DNA from 4 places in the Pseudomonas sp. B33.4 genome. Region 4 is predicted to be linked to each of the others. Evidence: predicted binding sites of a transcription regulator. Region 4 holds the regulator's gene; each other region holds the start of a gene.
What was found. Region 4 encodes FliA, which starts transcription of late flagellar genes. Its sites were predicted from a motif close to CTAAAGTTTNNNNNNNNNNNGCCGNTAA; they were not measured.

Region 1 (4,559 bases), 3.2 Mb from region 4:
TTTACCGCCGCTGCCCTGACTCTTACCGCTGGCCTGGCCCAGGCTGATGTTCGCGTTGACCAGATTCCTGAACTGGTTAAGTCGGGCAAGATCAAGTCGCTGGAATCGATGAACGCCGAAGCGCTGAAACTGCATCCGGGTGCGACCATCACTGACACGGATCTGGATAACCACTTCAATGGTTATGAGTACGAAGTTGAATTGAAGACGGCTGATGGCAAAGAGTTCGATGTGGACTTTGATGCCACCACTGGCAAGGTGTTGAGCAACAAGCAAGACACTTGATACCGCGAATAGGGAAAGCCGCACGATTGAATGATCGTGCGGCTTTTTTGTGTTCGGCTTTTTTAATTGGTTGTCAGTGAGATTTTCTCCCCCTCACCCCAGCCCTCTCCCCCCAAGGGGCGAGGGGGAAAGGGAGCAGATCGGCGGTTACTCAAGCCCTGAGTTCGAGCCGATATTTCAGGTCGGCGTAACTCGAATAGTCACCACGGTCAGTCCCCTCTCCTTTTGGGAGAGGGCTAGGGTGAGGGGAAAAGGCATCACGCCGAGGTGCTGACCAGCGAACCCGAGGTGCTCGAGTCGGAATCCTGCAAGGCCTGCAACAATGAGGCTGTGGCGGTGGACAGGGAGGCCGAGGTGGCGGTGATTTGCGCCTGAGCCGCCGCCACTTCAGTCGCCTTGGCATCCGAACTTTCCTGCTTCGCCTGCGCCGCTTGCAGCGCTTGCTGCTCCTCCTGCAATTGCTTCTGCAACTCGGCAATCTGCTTGCGCAGTTCTTTCACCGAATCCGATTCTTCGCTGCTGCTGGAACTGCTGCCGCCCGAAGGTGCTGCGCCGCCAGCCGCTTTCGGCGCGTCGGTGGCTGCGTCAGTGCTGGCGGTTGCACTGGTGGAAGTGTCGTCACCAACGTCACTGATCGACGTTTTGCTGGTGGGTGTGGTGACAGTCTGGTTGATCGAAACAGAAGTGATGCTGACCATGGAAAGGCTCCAATGCCGGTTATAGATAACCGGTCATCGACCCTGCCCGCCTCAATTTGAGATCGACTGTGTACCGACTCGGTATCCGAACCGGTACACGTCTGATAGCGTCAGGCGCTCAGGCGAGCGGTGACTTCATTGAGTTGCCCTGACAGACCATGCAGGTTCTGGCTGGCGCTTTCGGTGCGCTGCACGTTGTCGAGGTTGGTGCTGGCGATCGAGGTGATCTCGGTGAGGTTGCGCGAGATGTCCTCGGCCACCGACGTCTGCTCCTCCGCAGCGGTAGCGATCTGACGGTTCATGTCGCGGATCGCTTCCACCGCGTGAGTAATGCGCTCCAGCATCGCGCCGGCCTGAGTCACTTGCTCGACACTTTCATCGCTGCGCGTCTGACCGCTGTCGATGGCTTGCGCCGCATCCACCGCACCAGTCTGCACGCTCTGAATGATCTGGTTGATCTCGATGATCGACTCGGCGGTGCGCTGTGCGAGGTTGCGCACTTCATCGGCGACCACGGCAAAACCACGCCCGGCCTCACCGGCCCGCGCCGCTTCAATCGCGGCGTTGAGTGCCAGCAGATTGGTCTGCTCGGCGATGCCGCGAATCACTTCCAGCACTTTGCCGATGCGGCCGCTGTCGGCTTCCAGGCGACGGATCACCGTGGCGGTGTTGGCGATTTCGCCGCGCATCTGAGTGATCGAGTGGATGGTGCTCTGCATGACCTTTTCACCCTGTTGGGCGGACTGATCGGCATCGTCGGCAGCACGCGCGGCATCGGCGGCGTGACGCGCCACTTCCTGCGCAGTGGCGGACATTTCATTCATCGCCGTGGCCACCTGATCGGTGCGGTTGAACTGTTCGTTGGTGCCGCCGGCCATGGTCGTGGCGATGGCGTTCAACTCACCGCTGGCGCTGTCCAGATCGCTGGCGCTGCGCTGCAAGCGGGTGAAGGTGTCGGCGAGAAAATCACGCAGGGTGTTGGCCGCTGCAGCGAGATTGCCCAACTCATCCTGACGGTCGCTGACTACACGCTCGGCCAGTTTGCCGCGACTCAACTGGGTGACGTAATCGATGAGTTTGCGGATCGGCTCGACCAGGTTGCGGTTGACCAGCCACAGACTCAACAGGCCGATCAACAGCCCCGACGCGAGCATCACCAGCAAACCAAACAACACCGTGCGATCGGCCTCGGCACTGATCAGCGCCGACTGCTCTGTACCTTGCTTGCGCAATTCAGCGACCAGTTCGCTCATCTGATCGCTGGTGGCGCGATCAACGCCTTTGACCGCTGTGTCACCCGCCGTCGGATCGCCACCGGCGGCCACGTAGGCATCGCGTCCCCTCTGATAAGCGCTACCCAGTTGACGGTGTTCGTCACGCAGACGCTCGATGCGCGCTTTCAGACTGGGCTCAATGCCTTTCTGCCCGGCCAGTTCACCAAGGATGTTCTGCACATCGCGCTGACGATCTTCGAACTGGCCCCAATACTTGGCCAGATCCGCCGGTTGCTTGCCGCGCAGCAGGACGTTTTTCCACTCCTGCACCTGCACCTTGAATTGCAGGTTGGCTTCGTCGATCAATTGCGAGGTGTGCAGGGGACCGGCGATCAACTGGCTGTAGCTTTGCACGCCGTTGGAGAGGAAATGAAAACAGGCCAGCGCGATCAACAGCACCGCCAGCAGGCTGCCGCTCAGCAGGGCGAGAATTTGCGCTCTCAGGGATTTTTGCAGCATCGAAAGATACTCAAGACAAGGATGAGGCACGCCCGGTAAGGCGTGAAATTTTGCCGGACATCCATGTCGGCGAGCCTTGGCTCATGGCCAATGGCGCGCAACGTAACCTAAGCGTCATCGGCGTGCCAGAGCGCTTCTTGAAGAAAATCCGACCATCGGTAAGCCGCTGATTTGACGTCATTTTGCTGTCACACAAACGTCATGTGACATTGCGATGATGCGGCTCAGTGAACCTGCCATTTACGCGACCGACGTACCCTCCTCGCAGCGAGCCTTCATGAACCACAGCCTCGATATCAGTCATCGCGATCCTGATCTGTTTGGCCTGCTCTACGGCTTTCGTTTCCTGCCCGGCGAACGTGGCCGCGAAGTCGATTCGGCCACGGCATTGCGCTGTTTGCAGGATGACAACGACACGGGTGAATTCCTTTGGCTGCACCTCAATCTGGCGCATGCCGCGTGCGAGCGCTGGATGAAAAGCCATCTGCAATTGCCCGAAGAATTTTTCGAGGCGCTGCACGAAGGTTCGCGCTCGACGCGCATCGAGCACGTCGACTCGGCGTTGCTGGCGGTGGTCAACGATGTGGTGTTCAACCTCAGCAGCATGGTCTCCTCGGACGTGTCGACGCTGTGGGTCTGTGTGCGCAGCAAGCTGATCGTCAGTGCGCGCTTGCAACCGTTGCACTCGGTGGACAAATTGCGCTCATCGGTGAAGGCCGGCGAACGCTTTCGTTCGCCCTCGGAACTGCTCGTACATCTGTTGCGTGATCAGGGTGAAGTGCTGACGCAGATCGTGCGCAAGACCAGCATGAGCGTCGATCAGGTCGAGGACGAATTGCTTTCCTCGCGGCTGTCGACCAACCGTGCCGAACTCGGTGCCAACCGGCGTGTGCTGGTGCGCCTGCAACGGCTGCTGGCGCTGGAGCCGGGTTCGTTATTGCGTTTGCTCAATCGGCCGCCGCCTTGGTTGCAGAAGGAGGACGTCAAGGAACTGCGCAAATCCACCGAGGAATTTGCGCTGATCATCAACGACCTCACCGCCCTCGGCGAGCGGATCAAACTGCTCCAGGAAGAGATCGCCGCCAACCTCAACGAACAGAGCAACCGCACGCTGTTTACGCTGACGGTGGTGACTGTGCTCGCGTTGCCGATCAACATCATTGCCGGTTTTTTCGGGATGAATGTGGGTGGCGTGCCGTTGTCGCAGGATCCGGAAGGGTTCTGGATATTGGTCGCGCTGGTGGCGACGTTTACCGTGATTGCCGGGCGTTGGGCGTTTCGCAAGCGCGGAGATTACTAAGGCTGCGATCTTTTGATTTTGCCTCCAGATCAATGGTCAGGCTATTCAGCCAAACACTGACATGGCGCAGTCTCTCTGTAACATTCTGCAACGATCATGGGCGACACTCCTTCCCTCGCTCAGGATTGTCCTCCCATGGCTACTCCCTCCCTGACCGCCAGCCCCGCGTCCGCCGCCAGCGGCAGGCCAGCCCTCGACAAGAAAACCAGCCCGTTTACGTACGTGATCTTTTTCGCCGTGCTGGCGATGGGGATGTTGTTCACCGCCTATAGCCTGATGCACGACATGCACGAACTCGGCACGGTGGTGACCACTTGGACGCCGTTTCTGTTGCTCGGAGTAGCGCTGCTGATTGCCCTGGGTTTCGAGTTCGTCAACGGTTTCCATGACACCGCCAACGCCGTGGCGACGGTGATCTACACGCACTCGCTGCCGCCGAATGTCGCGGTGGTCTGGTCGGGCTTCTTCAACTTTCTCGGGGTGCTGCTTTCGAGTGGTGCGGTGGCGTTCGGCATTATCGCCTTGCTGCCCGTAGAGCTGATT
Region 2 (4,559 bases), 1.4 Mb from region 4:
CACCGACTGGTTCATCCCGTCGATCTCACCGATTCGCTGAGTCACGCTACCCAACCGCTCGCCGGCCTGGTTGGCGATGCCGACGCTGCTTTCGCTCTCACGCTGGCTCTCGGTCATGATGTTGACCGCCTGGCGTGCGCCGACTTGCAGCTCTTCGATCATCTTCTGCACCTGCTGCGCCGAATCCTGAGTGCGGTGCGCGAGGTTGCGCACTTCATCGGCAACCACGGCAAAACCACGACCGGCTTCACCGGCACGCGCCGCTTCAATCGCGGCGTTAAGTGCGAGCAAGTTGGTCTGCTGGGAAATGCTGGTGATCACTTCAAGAATCTGACCGATGTTCACCGTGTTGCTGTTCAGGGTTTCGATGTTGCCGCACGAATCACTGATCTTCGCCGACAACTGCTGCATCGCGTGGATGGTTTTATCGACAACCTGCTGACCGTCGACCGCGAGGCTGCGCGCGTCGCTGGAGTGCTGCGAGGCGAGGGCGGCGTTCTGGGCGATTTCCTGCGCGGCGGCGCCGAGCTGGTTGATCGCCGCGGCAACGCTGTTGGTGCGGGTGGCTTGCTGGTCGGAGTTGTACATCGACGAGTTCGACGCCGCGACCACGCGCAGGGCGACTTCGTTGACCTGGCCGGTGGCCGAGGACACTTCGCGGATCGAGGTGTGAATGCGCTCGACGAAACGGTTGAACGAAGTACCCAGTGCGCCGAACTCGTCGTTGCCATGAATCACCAGACGTTTGGTCAAGTCGCCCTCACCTTCGGCGATGTCGTGCATGGCGCGGCCCATGGTCAGCAGCGGCTGCATCAACACACGGATCAGCATGCCGAGCAGGGCGATGATGATCACCACGGCAATGACCATGGCGATCAGCGCCGAGGTCCGGAATTCGCTGAGCATCGCGAACGCGGTGTCTTTATCCAGCACCAGCGCCACGTACCAGTCCGCCGACGGCACGCCGTTGACGCGGGTGAAGGAGATCAACTGCGTCTTGCCGTCGAACTCGACTTCTTTCAGGCCCGGACTGACTTTCGGCGCGCCATTCGGGTAGGCCTCGGCGAGGGTCTTGAGCACCAGTTTGCTGTCCGGGTGAATCAGTATCTTGCCATCGGCACTGACGATGAACGCATGGCCGTGGCCGCCGAAGTTCAGCGAGTTGATGATCGCGCTGACGCTGGTCAGATCGATGTCGGCACCGGCAACGCCGAGCATCTGGCCCTGGCGCTGAACAGGTGTTGCGACAGTGATCACCAGTTTGCCCGAGGACGCGGCGATGTACGGTTCGGTGACGATGGTCTGTTGCGCGCTGTTGGCCGCTTTGTACCAGCCGCGTGCGCGTGGATCGTAGTCCGGCGCGCGGTTGCCGGCCGGTACCGAGAACATCACGCCGTCAGCCCCGCCGAAATAGCTGAGCTGGAAATTTCCGGTGTAAGCGGGCAGGTCGATGATGCGTTTCAGGCTGGCGGGAGCGTTACCGTCGACAGCCACTTGCTGCGACAGCGATTGCAGCAATTGAATGCGGCTTTCCAGCCAAGTCTGGATGTTGCTGGTGGTCAGACTGCCCAGCTCCTGCATCGAGGCTTCGGTGCTGCTGCTCAAGGCTTCGCGCTGTCGATAATCGTTGAAGAAAATGAAACAGGCGAACGCAACGGCCACCACGAGGGCGGCAGCCAACAAGATCTTGTGGCTGAATTTCATGTTTCTGGTCATCGAATGAACTACCGCGAAGGGGCTGGTCAAGAAAGGGCGGCAATTTGCCACACTCGGGGGCTTTGCGCTGCTCTTATTTCGACCGCGGCGCGCCAAAGATTAGGCGTCTTTGGCGAAAGGCGACGAAATGCTCAATAGCCCTACAAAGTGTCTGATTTATCGGCAAATGCCAGACGGGCGGGCTAATAAATAGCCCTTGCCCCACGGAACCAGATGGGGGTTTTCTCTTCTAAGCTTCTGGTTGGCACCATGCCATCCCCCCCTCGTTCCAGGAGTTACACCATGTCGCTGCGATCTCTCGCCCTTCTGACGTTTTGCGTGCTGTTGGCCGCATGCAGCAAGGTCAATCAGGAAAACTACTCGAAGCTCTCGGCCGGCATGGCCAAGGCCGAAGTCGAGACTCTGCTCGGCAAGCCCACCGATTGCTCGGGCGCGCTCGGCATGTCCAGTTGCACCTGGGGCGACAAGAACAGCTTTATCAGCGTGCAGTACGCCGGTGACAAAGTGCTGATGTTTTCCGGCCAAGGCCTGAAGTAAACCGGGGCTTCGCGCCCACGGAGAAGAAAAATGAAGCGGTTATTGCTGATCCTTTTTGCCGGCCTGGTACTGGCCGGCTGCGCCACTTCCGGCGTCGACCCATTGGCGCCGAAAACGGCCAACAGCGTCAATCTCAAGCGCTATCAGGGCACCTGGTATGAACTGGCGCGTTTGCCGATGTACTTCCAGCGCAATTGCGCGCAATCCGAAGCCCATTACACCCTCAAGCCTGACGGCAATATCGCGGTGCTCAATCGCTGCCTGACTCCGCAATGGCAGTGGGAAGAGGTCAAGGGCACTGCTTATCCACAGGTGCCGGGCAAGACCGACAAGCTTTGGGTCGAATTCGATACCTGGTTTTCACGCCTGATTCCGGGTGTGGCGAAAGGCGAATACTGGGTGTTGTACGTCAGCGATGACTACAAGACCGCTATCGTCGGCGACTCGAGTCGCAAGTACATGTGGCTGCTGTCACGCACGCCGACTGTCAATGGCGTAGTGCGTGAAGAGCTGCTGAGCAAGGCGCGTCAGCAGGGTTATGACACCACGCGACTGATCTGGCGTGCGACAGATCGGCAGATGGCCAAGACTTCGAATTAAGCATCGCCACCCATCAAAATGTGGGAGCGAGCCTGCTCGCGAAGAGGGCGTGTCAGTTAACGAAATGTTGACTGATACACCGCTTTCGCGAGCAGGCTCGCTCCCACATTTTTTGTTTTGTGTCAGCCTAAAAGGTCACGCAGGACCTGGGTGAAGGCGCGTGCACTGTCCTCTTCCCCGGCATGCCGGCCATCGCGCACAACCCATTGGCCATTGACCAGCACATCACGCACCTGCCGATCGCCACCGGCAAACAACCAGCGATTCAAAATCCCGTCACCCGTGGCCGTCGCCAGATACGGATCGCTGCCATCGAGCACAATCCAGTCCGCACGCTTGCCGACTTCCAGCGCCCCGATCGGCTGCCCCAACGCCTGCGCACCGCCATCCAGCGCCGCGTCATACAAAGTGCGCCCAACCATCGGCTGATCCGCGCCATACAAACGATTACGCCGCTGATCACGCAGACGCTGGCCGTATTCCAGCCAGCGCAATTCCTCCACCACGCTGAGCGACACATGGCTGTCGGAACCAATGCCCATGCGTCCACCCTGCGCGAGGAAATCCACCGCCGGGAAAATCCCGTCGCCCAGATTTGCTTCGGTGGTCAGACACAGGCCGGCAATGGCGCGACTCTTGGCCATCAGCGTGACTTCTTCCGGATTGGCGTGGGTCGCGTGCACCAGGCACCAGCGCTGATCGACTTCGGCATTTTCATACAGCCATTGCAGCGGACGCCGACCGCTCCAGCTCAGGCAGTCGTCGACTTCCTTCTGCTGTTCGGCGATGTGGATGTGCACCGGGCATTGCTTGTCGCTGGCGGCCAGTACTTCGCTGATCTGCTGCGGCGTTACCGCGCGCAACGAGTGGAAGCACAGGCCCAGCGATTGCGCCTTTTGCTGCGCCAACATTGGCTGCAGGCGCGCTTGCAGATTCAGGTAATTTTCGCTGCTGTTGATAAAGCGGCGCTGGCCGTCATTCGGCGTCTGGCCGCCAAAACCGGAGTGGCTGTAGAGTACTGGCAGCAGGGTCAGGCCGATGCCGCTTTCGCTCGCGGCCTGACTGATGCGCAAGGCCAACTCAGCCGGATCCGCATAAGGCTGGCCATTGCTGTCGTGGTGCACGTAATGAAATTCGGCGACCGAGGTGTAACCGGCCTTGAGCATTTCGATGTACAGCTGTCGGGCGATGACGCCGAGCTGATCGGGGCTGATTTTTCCGACGAGCCGATACATCAGATCGCGCCACGTCCAGAAACTGTCATTCGGATTACCGGCCACTTCGGCCAGTCCCGCCATCGCTCGCTGGAAGGCATGGGAGTGCAGATTCGGCATGCCCGGCAGCAGCGGGCCGCTCAGCCGTTCGGCGCCATCTGCGGTGCTATCGGCCTGGATTTGGGTCAGCAGGCCCTCGGCGCTGACCTCAAGACGTACATTGTTGGCCCATCCGTTAGGCAGCAGCGCGCGTTCGGCAAAGAAGGCGGACATGGTTCAGCACCCCATCGTGTGTTATTTGTATATACATATACAGACGTTTGCCTGCCCGGTAAACTCCGGCAAGCTAGCCACTTTCACCAATGAACAGGGATCAACCGTGCCGACTCCGCCTCCAGTCTCCCCGTTGGCCGCGAACATGGGCGACAGTCCGGCGCCCTTGTACGCCCGCGTCAAACAGATGATCACCCAGCAGATCGACAGCGGAAACTG
Region 3 (4,559 bases), 1.7 Mb from region 4:
CAGGTACAGCCCTTTATAGATGAACAAGCCGACAAAGATCACATCGAGCACGAACCACAGCGCCCAGCACTGCAGGCGTTTCTGCGCCATCCACAGTTGCGCGACCAGGCTGAAACCGGTGAGCGCGGCATCGAGCCACGGTTGCGCGGCGTCGGTCCAGTGGGCCATGGCCGCGCCGAGCAGCAGGCTGCCGACCGCGCCAGCACCGAGGCCGATCAGGATAGAGCGTTGATCGAGGCGGGTGACCTCGCGGCCGTCATGCATCGTCCCGGCGCGAGTCCATTGCCACCAGCCATAGACTTGCAATGCGGCGTAAATCACTTGCAGCAACATGTCCGAGTACAGCTTCACTTCAAAGAAGATCCAGCTGTAGAGCAGCACCATGACCAGCCCGATCGGCCAGCACCACGGATTCTGTTTGACCGTCAGCCAGACGGCGACCACACCGAGGGCGGCGGCAAACAGTTCAAGCCCGGACATAGGGGTTCCTTGGGGGAAATTGAGGAGGGGGCGGATTGTACTGCATTGGGCCAAACCCCTCACCCTAACCCTCTCCCAGAGGGAGAGGGGACTGACCCAGTTGGATGTTCGAGATACGCCGACCTGATCTTTCTGCGTTGAATCCATAATCGACTCGATTTTTCAGGTCGACATATAGCTTGAGACACCTCGGTCGGCCCCCTCTCCTCGGGGAGAGGGCTGGGGTGAGGGGTGGGCTCACCACAGTTACACGGGTCAGACGCGGAACTGGCGCAGGAGGGCGTTGAGTTGCTCGCTCAATTGACCAAGGCGCAGGCTGGCTGCACTTGATTGCTCGGCCGCGATCGCCGTGCTGTGCGAGAGGCCGGCAGCCTGCGTCACGTTCTGATTGATGTCCTCGACGACATGCGCCTGTTGCAGCGTGGCGCTGGCAATCGACGCATTCAGGCCATTGAGATTGCGCAATGCCTGGCCAATGGCATTCAGACTGGCACCGGCCAGCCCGGCTTGTTCAATGGTCAATTGCGACGCCTTGCTGCTGTCGCCAATGACCTTCACGGCGGCTTCGGAATGATTCTGCAAGCGTTCGATCATCGACTGGATTTCCGCTGTCGACTTCTGCGTCCGCTGCGCCAGCAGGCGTACTTCATCCGCCACCACGGCAAACCCGCGACCTTGCTCACCGGCCCGCGCCGCTTCGATCGCGGCGTTGAGCGCGAGCAGATTGGTCTGCTCGGCAATCGAGCGGATCACTTCCAGTACGCTACCGATCTGAGTGCTTTCGGCCGCGAGGGTGCGAATCACTTCAACCGCTTGATCGATGGTGCCGGACAGCTTGTCGATCTGCTGCAAGCTGCCATCGATATTGATCTGGCCCTGTTGCGCCTGCGCTTCGGCGTCACGCATTTCAGCGGCGGCGTGCTCGGCGTTTTTCGCCACATCCTGCACGCCATAGGTCACTTCGTTGATCGCCGTGGCCACCAGTTCCATCTGCTGCGATTGCTGCTGGCTGCGTTGCTGGGCCTGCGAGGCGTCGTTGCCCAGTTCGCTGGACGATTGGCCAAGGGCGCTGGCCGACACCTGCAAATCACCGATCACCCGCCGCAGTTTGGCGGTGAAGGCGTTGAAGTGATGCGCCAGTTCAGTGACCTCATCTTTGCCGTGGGTATCGAGGCTGCGCGTCAGGTCGCTTTCGCCGCTGGCAATGTTGGCCATGGCGTTCACGGTTTCTTGCAGCGGACGGACGATGCTGCGTGCGATCAGGATCACCAGCAGCGCCATGATCAGCGCAATCGCCAAACCGATGACCGAAGCCTTGATCATTTGGCCCTGGAATTCCGCCTGCACATCATCGACGTAAACCCCGGAGCCGAGCACCCAGCCCCAAGGTTCGAACAGTTTGACGTAGGAAGTCTTGGCCACCGGGTCGCTGTCGCCGGGTTTCGGCCAACGGTAGTCGACCATGCCGGCACCTTTGGCCTTGGCGATGGCAACCATTTCGTTGAACACCGCAAAGCCGTCCGGATCGCGGATCGCCGAGAGGTTCTGGCCTTCGAGTTTCGGGTTGGTCGGGTGCATGACCATCACGGGCGTGAGGTCGTTGATCCAGAAATAATCGCTCTGGTCGTAGCGCAGGCCGCGAATCGCCGTCAGTGCCTGCTTCTGCGCCGCGTCTTTGCTCAAAGTGCCGGCGGTTTCGAGGTCGTGGTAATAGGTCAGCAGGCCGCTGGCCGTCTGCACCACGTGCTGGGTTTTCTGAGCCTTGGCGTGATACAGGTCGTCGTGGATCTGCTTGAGCATCAACACGCCCAAGGTCAGCAACATGACCACCGCCACAATCAAGATGAGCCACAAGCGTCGGCTGATCGACACACTGCGCAAGCTGTTCATAACGCTGTCACTCCGGATTCTTTTTCTTGTAATAAACGACCGCCAGCATCCAACCACGATTTCGTGAGCGGGCATACGCGACCCAAGTCGTATAACGCGGCAGCGCTATTAAGGCTTGTCTGTTAGGATTTCGGCCCCGCGCGTGAAAACCTGAATCCAAATTGATATTTCACGGAATTTTGACCGTTTCGTGTGGATCCTGTGCGCGCGGAATCGGTACAGCCACAACCAGCTACGCTGATCGCAGTGAACGTAAAAAAATACTATCGGGGCATGCCGGCGCGCATCGCTCTTTGGGGGATTGATGGATCTTTGGACGGCCTTGCAGGCACTGATACTAGGAGTTGTAGAAGGGCTGACGGAGTTTTTGCCCATTTCCAGTACCGGACACCAGATCATTGTTGCCGACTTGCTCGAATTCGGCGGCGAACGAGCCATGGCGTTCAATATCATCATCCAGCTCGGCGCGATTCTCGCGGTGGTCTGGGAGTTTCGGCGCAAGATCCTCGACGTGGTCATCGGTTTGCCGACCCAGCCAAGCGCACGGCGTTTTACCGCCAACCTGCTGATCGCGTTTCTGCCCGCTGTGGTGCTGGGCGTGATCTTCGCCGACCTGATTCACGAATACCTGTTCAACCCGATTACCGTCGCGGCCGCGCTGGTGGTGGGCGGCATTATCATGTTGTGGGCGGAAAAGCGTCAGCATGAAGTGCACGCTGAGACGGTCGACGAAATCACCTGGAGAGATGCGCTGAAAGTCGGTTTTGCGCAGTGTTTGGCGATGATCCCGGGCACCTCGCGTTCCGGCTCGACGATCATTGGCGGCTTGCTGTTCGGCCTGTCGCGCAAGACCGCCACCGAGTTTTCGTTCTTTCTTGCCATGCCAACCATGGTCGGTGCGGCGGTCTACTCGGGCTACAAGTATCGCCACCTGTTTGTGCCGGCGGACTTTCCTGTGTTTGCCATCGGTTTTGTCACCGCGTTCATCTTCGCCATGATTGCCGTGCGTGGCTTGCTCAAGTTCATCGCCAGCCATAGCTATGCGGCGTTCGCCTGGTATCGGATCGTGTTTGGTCTGGTGATTCTGGCGACGTGGCAGTTTGGCTGGATCGACTGGGCGGCAGCCAAGCCATGAGTGATTCCCGCGCACGCCGGCCGGAAGGTCGACCTTCCGGTGGCAACAACATCCAGCATCTGAAGCTGAAACTGGTGATTCTGCTGGTCGTCTGCGCGCTGCCGTTGTTCGGCTCTGTGTCGATGTGGCTGCGCGGGATTTCGTTGGTGCCGCTGGCCGCTTACGGGATCGTCAGCGTGCTAGCGTTCTTCATGTATTGGGCCGACAAGCGCAAGGCGCAGACGGCTGCCTGGCGTACACCGGAGAACATCCTGCATGCCGTAGAGCTGGCGGGCGGCTGGCCGGGCGCGTTGATCGCCCAGCAGGTGTTCCGGCACAAAACGCGCAAGGTGTCGTTTCAGATTCTGTTCTGGGTGATTGTGCTGCTGCATCAGGTGTTCTGGATCGACCAGTTGTTTCTTGGCTCGAACCTGCTAGCGCTGTTCTGACAGCTTACACAAAACCCTTGCAGGAGCTGCCGAAGGCTGCGATCTCTTGATCTTGCTTTTTAAAAGATCAAAGTCAAAAGATCGCAGCCTTCGGCAGCTCCTACACAGGGGGATCGGGTTTACAGCAATAAACCGATTTGGGTCTTTTTCGGCAACTTGCTCACCACCAGTTGATGCGAGCGCTGCAACAACCCGCGCAATTCCTCAGCACCCAACGGGTAGGGCGGATGCATTATGATCCACTGCGCCCGCGCCAGATACGGCGCCGGGTGAATCCCCGGGCGGTCGCAATGGCCGAGAAACAGATCCTTGTCGACCTTGAATGCCAGCGAATCGCCGCGCAGCCCCTGCAAGGCAAACATCTTGTTACCGGCAATCGAAAACACCCGCACGCCACCCCATTTGTAATCTTCCCGAGCGCCCGGCAATGCCAGGCAGAACGCCGCCACGTCGGCTTCGCTCATCTTTCCCTTGCTCATAACAACCGCTCCCCACAGGCATTGAACGACTCGACCAGATGATCGATCCAGGCACGCACCGCCGGCATCACCCCGCGTCGATGCGGATACACCGCTTGCAGCCAGCCGCCAGGCAGCGACCACTCTGGCAGCAATTGCACCAGCGTG
Region 4 (4,559 bases):
TGCAAGGTCAGCCGGTGATCCTTTTGGTCGCAGGCCCGATCCGCGCGATGCTCTCGCGCTTTGGCCGCCTCGCAGTCCCTGGGCTGCATGTGCTGGCCTACCAGGAAATACCGGACAACAAGCAAGTGACCATCGTTGCGACAGTAGGGCCCAACGGCTGAGGTAGTGGTTTATGCAAGTTAAGCGTTTCTTTGCCGCCGATATGCGTCAGGCCATGAAGCTGGTTCGTGATGAGCTGGGCGCTGATGCCGCCATCATTGGCAACCGCCGCATTGCCGGCGGTGTCGAGCTGACGGCGGCACTGGATTACAAACTGTCGGCGCTGGCGCCACGGGTTCCGAACATGGAACTCGAAGACGAGCTGCGCAAGACTCAGTCGCGCATCGTCACCGCTCAGGCCGAGTTGAGCCTGCGGGGCGAAGCCGACGGCAATAGCAATCGCCAGATTTTCGCCGGTCTGCCATTGACGGCCGGCCTGCCGCTGACCGCTGCTGAACCGCTGACCGAGCCGACGTACGCCGCTCCGGCGCGTCCAGCCCCGGCACCTGCGCAGTCCTCCGGGGGCGTGGATCCGCGTGCACTGGATTCGATGCGTTTTGAATTGAACAGCCTGCGCGAGCTGATGGAAGTCCAGCTCGGCACCCTGGCCTGGAATCAGCTGCAAGGCAGCCGTCCGGCGCAAGCCAACCTGTATCGTCGTCTGCAACGTATCGGTCTGTCCGGCCCGTTGTCGCGCGATCTGCTGGCGATGATCACTGATATCGAAGAGCCGCGTCAGGCCTGGCGCATGCTGCTCGCGCACCTGGCGCGGATGATTGCCGTACCGGAAGTCGAGCCGCTGGAAGAGGGTGGTGTGATTGCCATGGTCGGCCCTGCCGGCATGGGCAAGACCACCACGCTGGCCAAGCTGGCCGCGCGTTATGTGCTCAAGTACGGCGCGCAGAATGTCGCGCTGGTGAGCATGGACAGCTTCCGCATCGGTGCGCAGGAACAACTGAAGACGCTGGGGCGCATTCTCAATGTGCCGGTGACGCACGTTGACCCAGGCCAATCGCTGGTGCAAGCGCTGGATCCACTGCTGCGCAAACGCGTGGTATTGATCGATACTGCCGGCCTGCAGGCCAGCGATCCGGCCCTGCGCATGCAGCTCGAAAGTCTGGCCGGGCGTGGCATCCGTTCAAAAAATTATCTCGTGCTGGCAACCACCAGCCAGAAACAGGTTCTAACCGCCGCTTATCACAGTTACAAGCGTTGCGGGCTAGCCGGGTGCATCCTGACTAAACTGGATGAAACGGCCAGCCTTGGCGAAGTGTTGAGCCTGGCGATCAGTCATGAATTGCCGGTCGCGTACCTGACCGATGGCCCACGGATTCCGGATGATTTGCATCTGCCGCGCCGTCATCAACTGGTCAGCCGCGCCGTCAGCGTGCAAATGCAGGAAGAACCCAGCGAAGAAGCCATGGCTGACATGTTCGCTGATATCTATCACAGCCCGACCAAGCAGGTAGGCTGAGGTATTCATGAACAGTTTTTGTACCTACATCGATGGTCTGCCATGCATTGTTCCGGTTGTGAACGCGCAGCCAGTAATGTGGCCTCCGTCTATGCAAGACAAGGTAAAGAAATAACATGGGCAGCATGCATCCCGTACAGGTGATCGCGGTGACCGGCGGCAAAGGTGGCGTCGGCAAGACTAACGTGTCAGTGAACTTGTCTCTGGCGCTGGCAGAGCTTGGCCGTCGGGTCATGCTGCTGGACGCCGATCTGGGACTGGCGAACGTCGACGTTTTGTTGGGTCTGACCCCTAAACGCACATTGGCCGACGTGATCGAAGGCCGTTGCGAATTGCGCGACGTGCTGTTGCAAGGCCCCGGTGGCATCCGCATCGTCCCGGCCGCGTCCGGCACTCAGAGCATGGTGCACCTGAGCCCGGCGCAACATGCCGGTCTGATTCAGGCGTTCAGCGACATCGGCGACAATCTCGACGTACTGGTGATCGACACCGCTGCGGGTATTGGTGACTCGGTAGTCAGTTTCGTCCGCGCCGCCCAGGAAGTGTTGCTGGTGGTCTGCGATGAGCCGACCTCGATCACTGACGCTTACGCGCTGATCAAGTTGCTCAACCGCGATTACGGCATGAACCGCTTCCGCGTTCTCGCCAACATGGCGCAGAGCCCGCAGGAAGGGCGCAACCTGTTCGCCAAGTTGACCAAGGTCACGGATCGTTTCCTCGACGTCGCCCTACAATACGTCGGCGCCGTGCCTTACGACGAAAGCGTGCGTAAAGCGGTGCAGAAGCAGCGTGCGGTGTACGAAGCCTTCCCGCGTTCCAAGTGCGCACTGGCGTTCAAGGCGATCGCGCAGAAGGTCGATACCTGGCCGCTGCCCGCCAACCCGCGTGGCCACCTTGAGTTTTTCGTCGAGCGCCTCGTGCAGCAAACGGCAGGGCCCGTGCTATGACCGCTAGCGGTATGAACTACTACAAGAAGTCGGCACGCGACGCTCAGTACGAGCTGATCGAGCGTTACGCGCCGCTGGTCAAACGCATTGCCTACCACTTGCTGGCACGCTTGCCGGCGAGTGTGCAGGTCGAAGACCTGATCCAGGCCGGGATGATCGGCCTGCTCGAAGTCTCGACCAAATATGACGCCAGCAAAGGCGCCAGTTTCGAAACGTACGCGGGCATTCGAATCCGCGGCGCGATGCTCGACGAAGTACGCAAAGGGGACTGGGCGCCACGCTCGGTTCATCGCAATACCCGTATGGTCAGCGACGCAATTCGCTCAATTGAAGCTAAAACCGGCCGTGATGCTAAAGATCACGAGGTTGCGGCCGAACTCCAATTGAGTCTCGACGATTACTACGGGATTTTGAATGACACCTTGGGCAGCCGCCTGTTCAGTTTCGACGACCTGCTGCAGGACGGCGAACACGAAGGGCTGCACGAGGATGGCGCGAGTGCTCATCTTGAGCCGTCACGCGATCTGGAAGATGAACGTTTCCAGGCAGCGTTGGCGGACGCGATTGCCAATTTGCCGGAGCGTGAGCGACTGGTGTTGGCGCTGTACTACGACGAAGAGCTGAACCTCAAGGAGATCGGTGAAGTCCTTGGCGTCAGTGAATCGCGGGTCAGCCAGTTACACAGCCAGTGCGCGGCCCGTTTGCGGGGGCGTTTGGGGGAGTGGCGAGCGCGCTGAAGGCAGTGTGGGGACACTGCGAACGAGGCTGGTGCGGTGATGAACGGCACCGGTCTTGCTCTGTTGTGCTCCAGACAGTCTTCGAGTGCTGCGCCGATTGATTGAAGTGGCGCGTCCAGGTGCTGGGCGCGTTTAAGACTGCTTGGAGGTCGAATTGAACAAAGACATGAAAATCCTCATCGTTGATGACTTCTCAACGATGCGGCGGATCATCAAGAACCTGCTGCGTGATCTTGGGTTCACCAACACCGTCGAGGCTGACGATGGCGTGACTGCCATTCCAGTGCTCAACAGCGGCAGCATCGACTTTCTGGTAACGGACTGGAACATGCCGGGCATGACCGGTATCGACCTGCTGCGTCACGTGCGTGCCGATGAAAAGCTCAAGCACTTGCCAGTGCTGATGGTGACTGCAGAAGCCAAGCGCGAGCAGATCATTGAAGCCGCTCAGGCCGGTGTAAACGGCTACGTAGTCAAACCTTTCACGGCTCAGGCGTTGAAAGACAAAATCGAGAAGATTTTCGAACGCATCGGCTGATGAACGCGCGGGGGAGCTATGGAGCATAACGAATCTTCACAGGGCGATTTCGAGTCGACCCTGAAAAAACACGCGGTCGAACTGGTCGAAAGCCTTGAAAAAGGCAGGTTCGGCGACGCTGTGCAACTGATCCATGAGCTCAATCAGACCCGTGACCGTGGCCTGTACCAGGAAGTCGGCAAGCTCACACGTGAACTGCACAGTGCGATCGTCAACTTCCAGATCGACCCGAACATGCCGCAGGCCGAGGAAGTGTCGCAAATCACCGACGCCACCGAACGCCTGGGCTATGTGGTCAAGCTGACAGAGGCCGCGGCCAACCGCACCATGGATCTGGTGGAAAGCGCCACGCCGGTGGTCAACAGTCTGGCTGATGAAGCGCAGACCTTGAGCGCCGATTGGGGTCGTTTCATGCGTCGCGAGGTCGGGGCTGAAGAATTCCGTGAACTGGCGCGCCGGGTCGACGGTTTTCTGTCACGCAGCAGCACGGACAACCGTGCGGTGTCGAGCAATCTCAACGACATCCTGCTGGCCCAGGATTACCAGGACCTGACCGGTCAGGTGATCAAGCGTGTGACCCAACTGGTCACCGAAGTCGAAAGCAATTTGCTCAAACTTGTGCTCATGGCCAGTCAGGTCGACCGCTTTGCGGGCATCGAACATGACCGCGCCGCGATGCTTGCAGAAAAAGATCCACAAAAACATCTCTCGCAGGGTGAAGGTCCGCAGATTCATGCCGATAAACGAGAAGACGTTGTGTCCGGTCAGGACGATGTGGACGATTTGTTATCCAGCCTCGGGTTCTAGAGTTTTGGAATTTTAGG

Region 1: U6037_RS21965 (methyl-accepting chemotaxis protein) is a predicted target of FliA. The motif match lies at 2,831-2,858, and genes of this name have one in related genera.
Region 2: U6037_RS01720 (methyl-accepting chemotaxis protein) is a predicted target of FliA. The motif match lies at 1,792-1,819, and genes of this name have one in related genera.
Region 3: U6037_RS15150 (methyl-accepting chemotaxis protein) is a predicted target of FliA. The motif match lies at 2,498-2,525, and genes of this name have one in related genera.

Annotation. Positions count from the first base shown of each region.
Region 1 is NZ_CP140706.1:4,982,447-4,987,005, forward strand. It holds gene U6037_RS21955 (PepSY domain-containing protein) at 1-285, shown strand, start outside; gene U6037_RS21960 (hypothetical protein) at 543-983, opposite strand; gene U6037_RS21965 (methyl-accepting chemotaxis protein) at 1,094-2,716, opposite strand; gene U6037_RS21970 (transporter) at 2,994-4,016, shown strand; gene U6037_RS21975 (inorganic phosphate transporter) at 4,152-4,559, shown strand, end outside.
Region 2 is NZ_CP140706.1:384,574-389,132, forward strand. It holds gene U6037_RS01720 (methyl-accepting chemotaxis protein) at 1-1,716, opposite strand, end outside; gene U6037_RS01725 (hypothetical protein) at 1,999-2,253, shown strand; gene U6037_RS01730 (lipocalin family protein) at 2,284-2,853, shown strand; gene U6037_RS01735 (formimidoylglutamate deiminase) at 2,976-4,340, opposite strand; gene hutC (histidine utilization repressor) at 4,486-4,559, shown strand, end outside.
Region 3 is NZ_CP140706.1:3,463,013-3,467,571, reverse strand. It holds gene pnuC (nicotinamide riboside transporter PnuC) at 1-480, opposite strand, end outside; gene U6037_RS15150 (methyl-accepting chemotaxis protein) at 736-2,370, opposite strand; gene U6037_RS15145 (undecaprenyl-diphosphate phosphatase) at 2,675-3,505, shown strand; gene U6037_RS15140 (DUF1294 domain-containing protein) at 3,502-3,933, shown strand; gene U6037_RS15135 (MmcQ/YjbR family DNA-binding protein) at 4,053-4,412, opposite strand; gene U6037_RS15130 (LysR substrate-binding domain-containing protein) at 4,409-4,559, opposite strand, start outside.
Region 4 is NZ_CP140706.1:1,772,765-1,777,323, forward strand. It holds gene flhA (flagellar biosynthesis protein FlhA) at 1-161, shown strand, start outside; gene flhF (flagellar biosynthesis protein FlhF) at 173-1,513, shown strand; gene fleN (flagellar synthesis regulator FleN) at 1,630-2,460, shown strand; gene fliA (RNA polymerase sigma factor FliA) at 2,457-3,197, shown strand; gene U6037_RS07905 (chemotaxis response regulator CheY) at 3,364-3,735, shown strand; gene U6037_RS07910 (protein phosphatase CheZ) at 3,754-4,542, shown strand.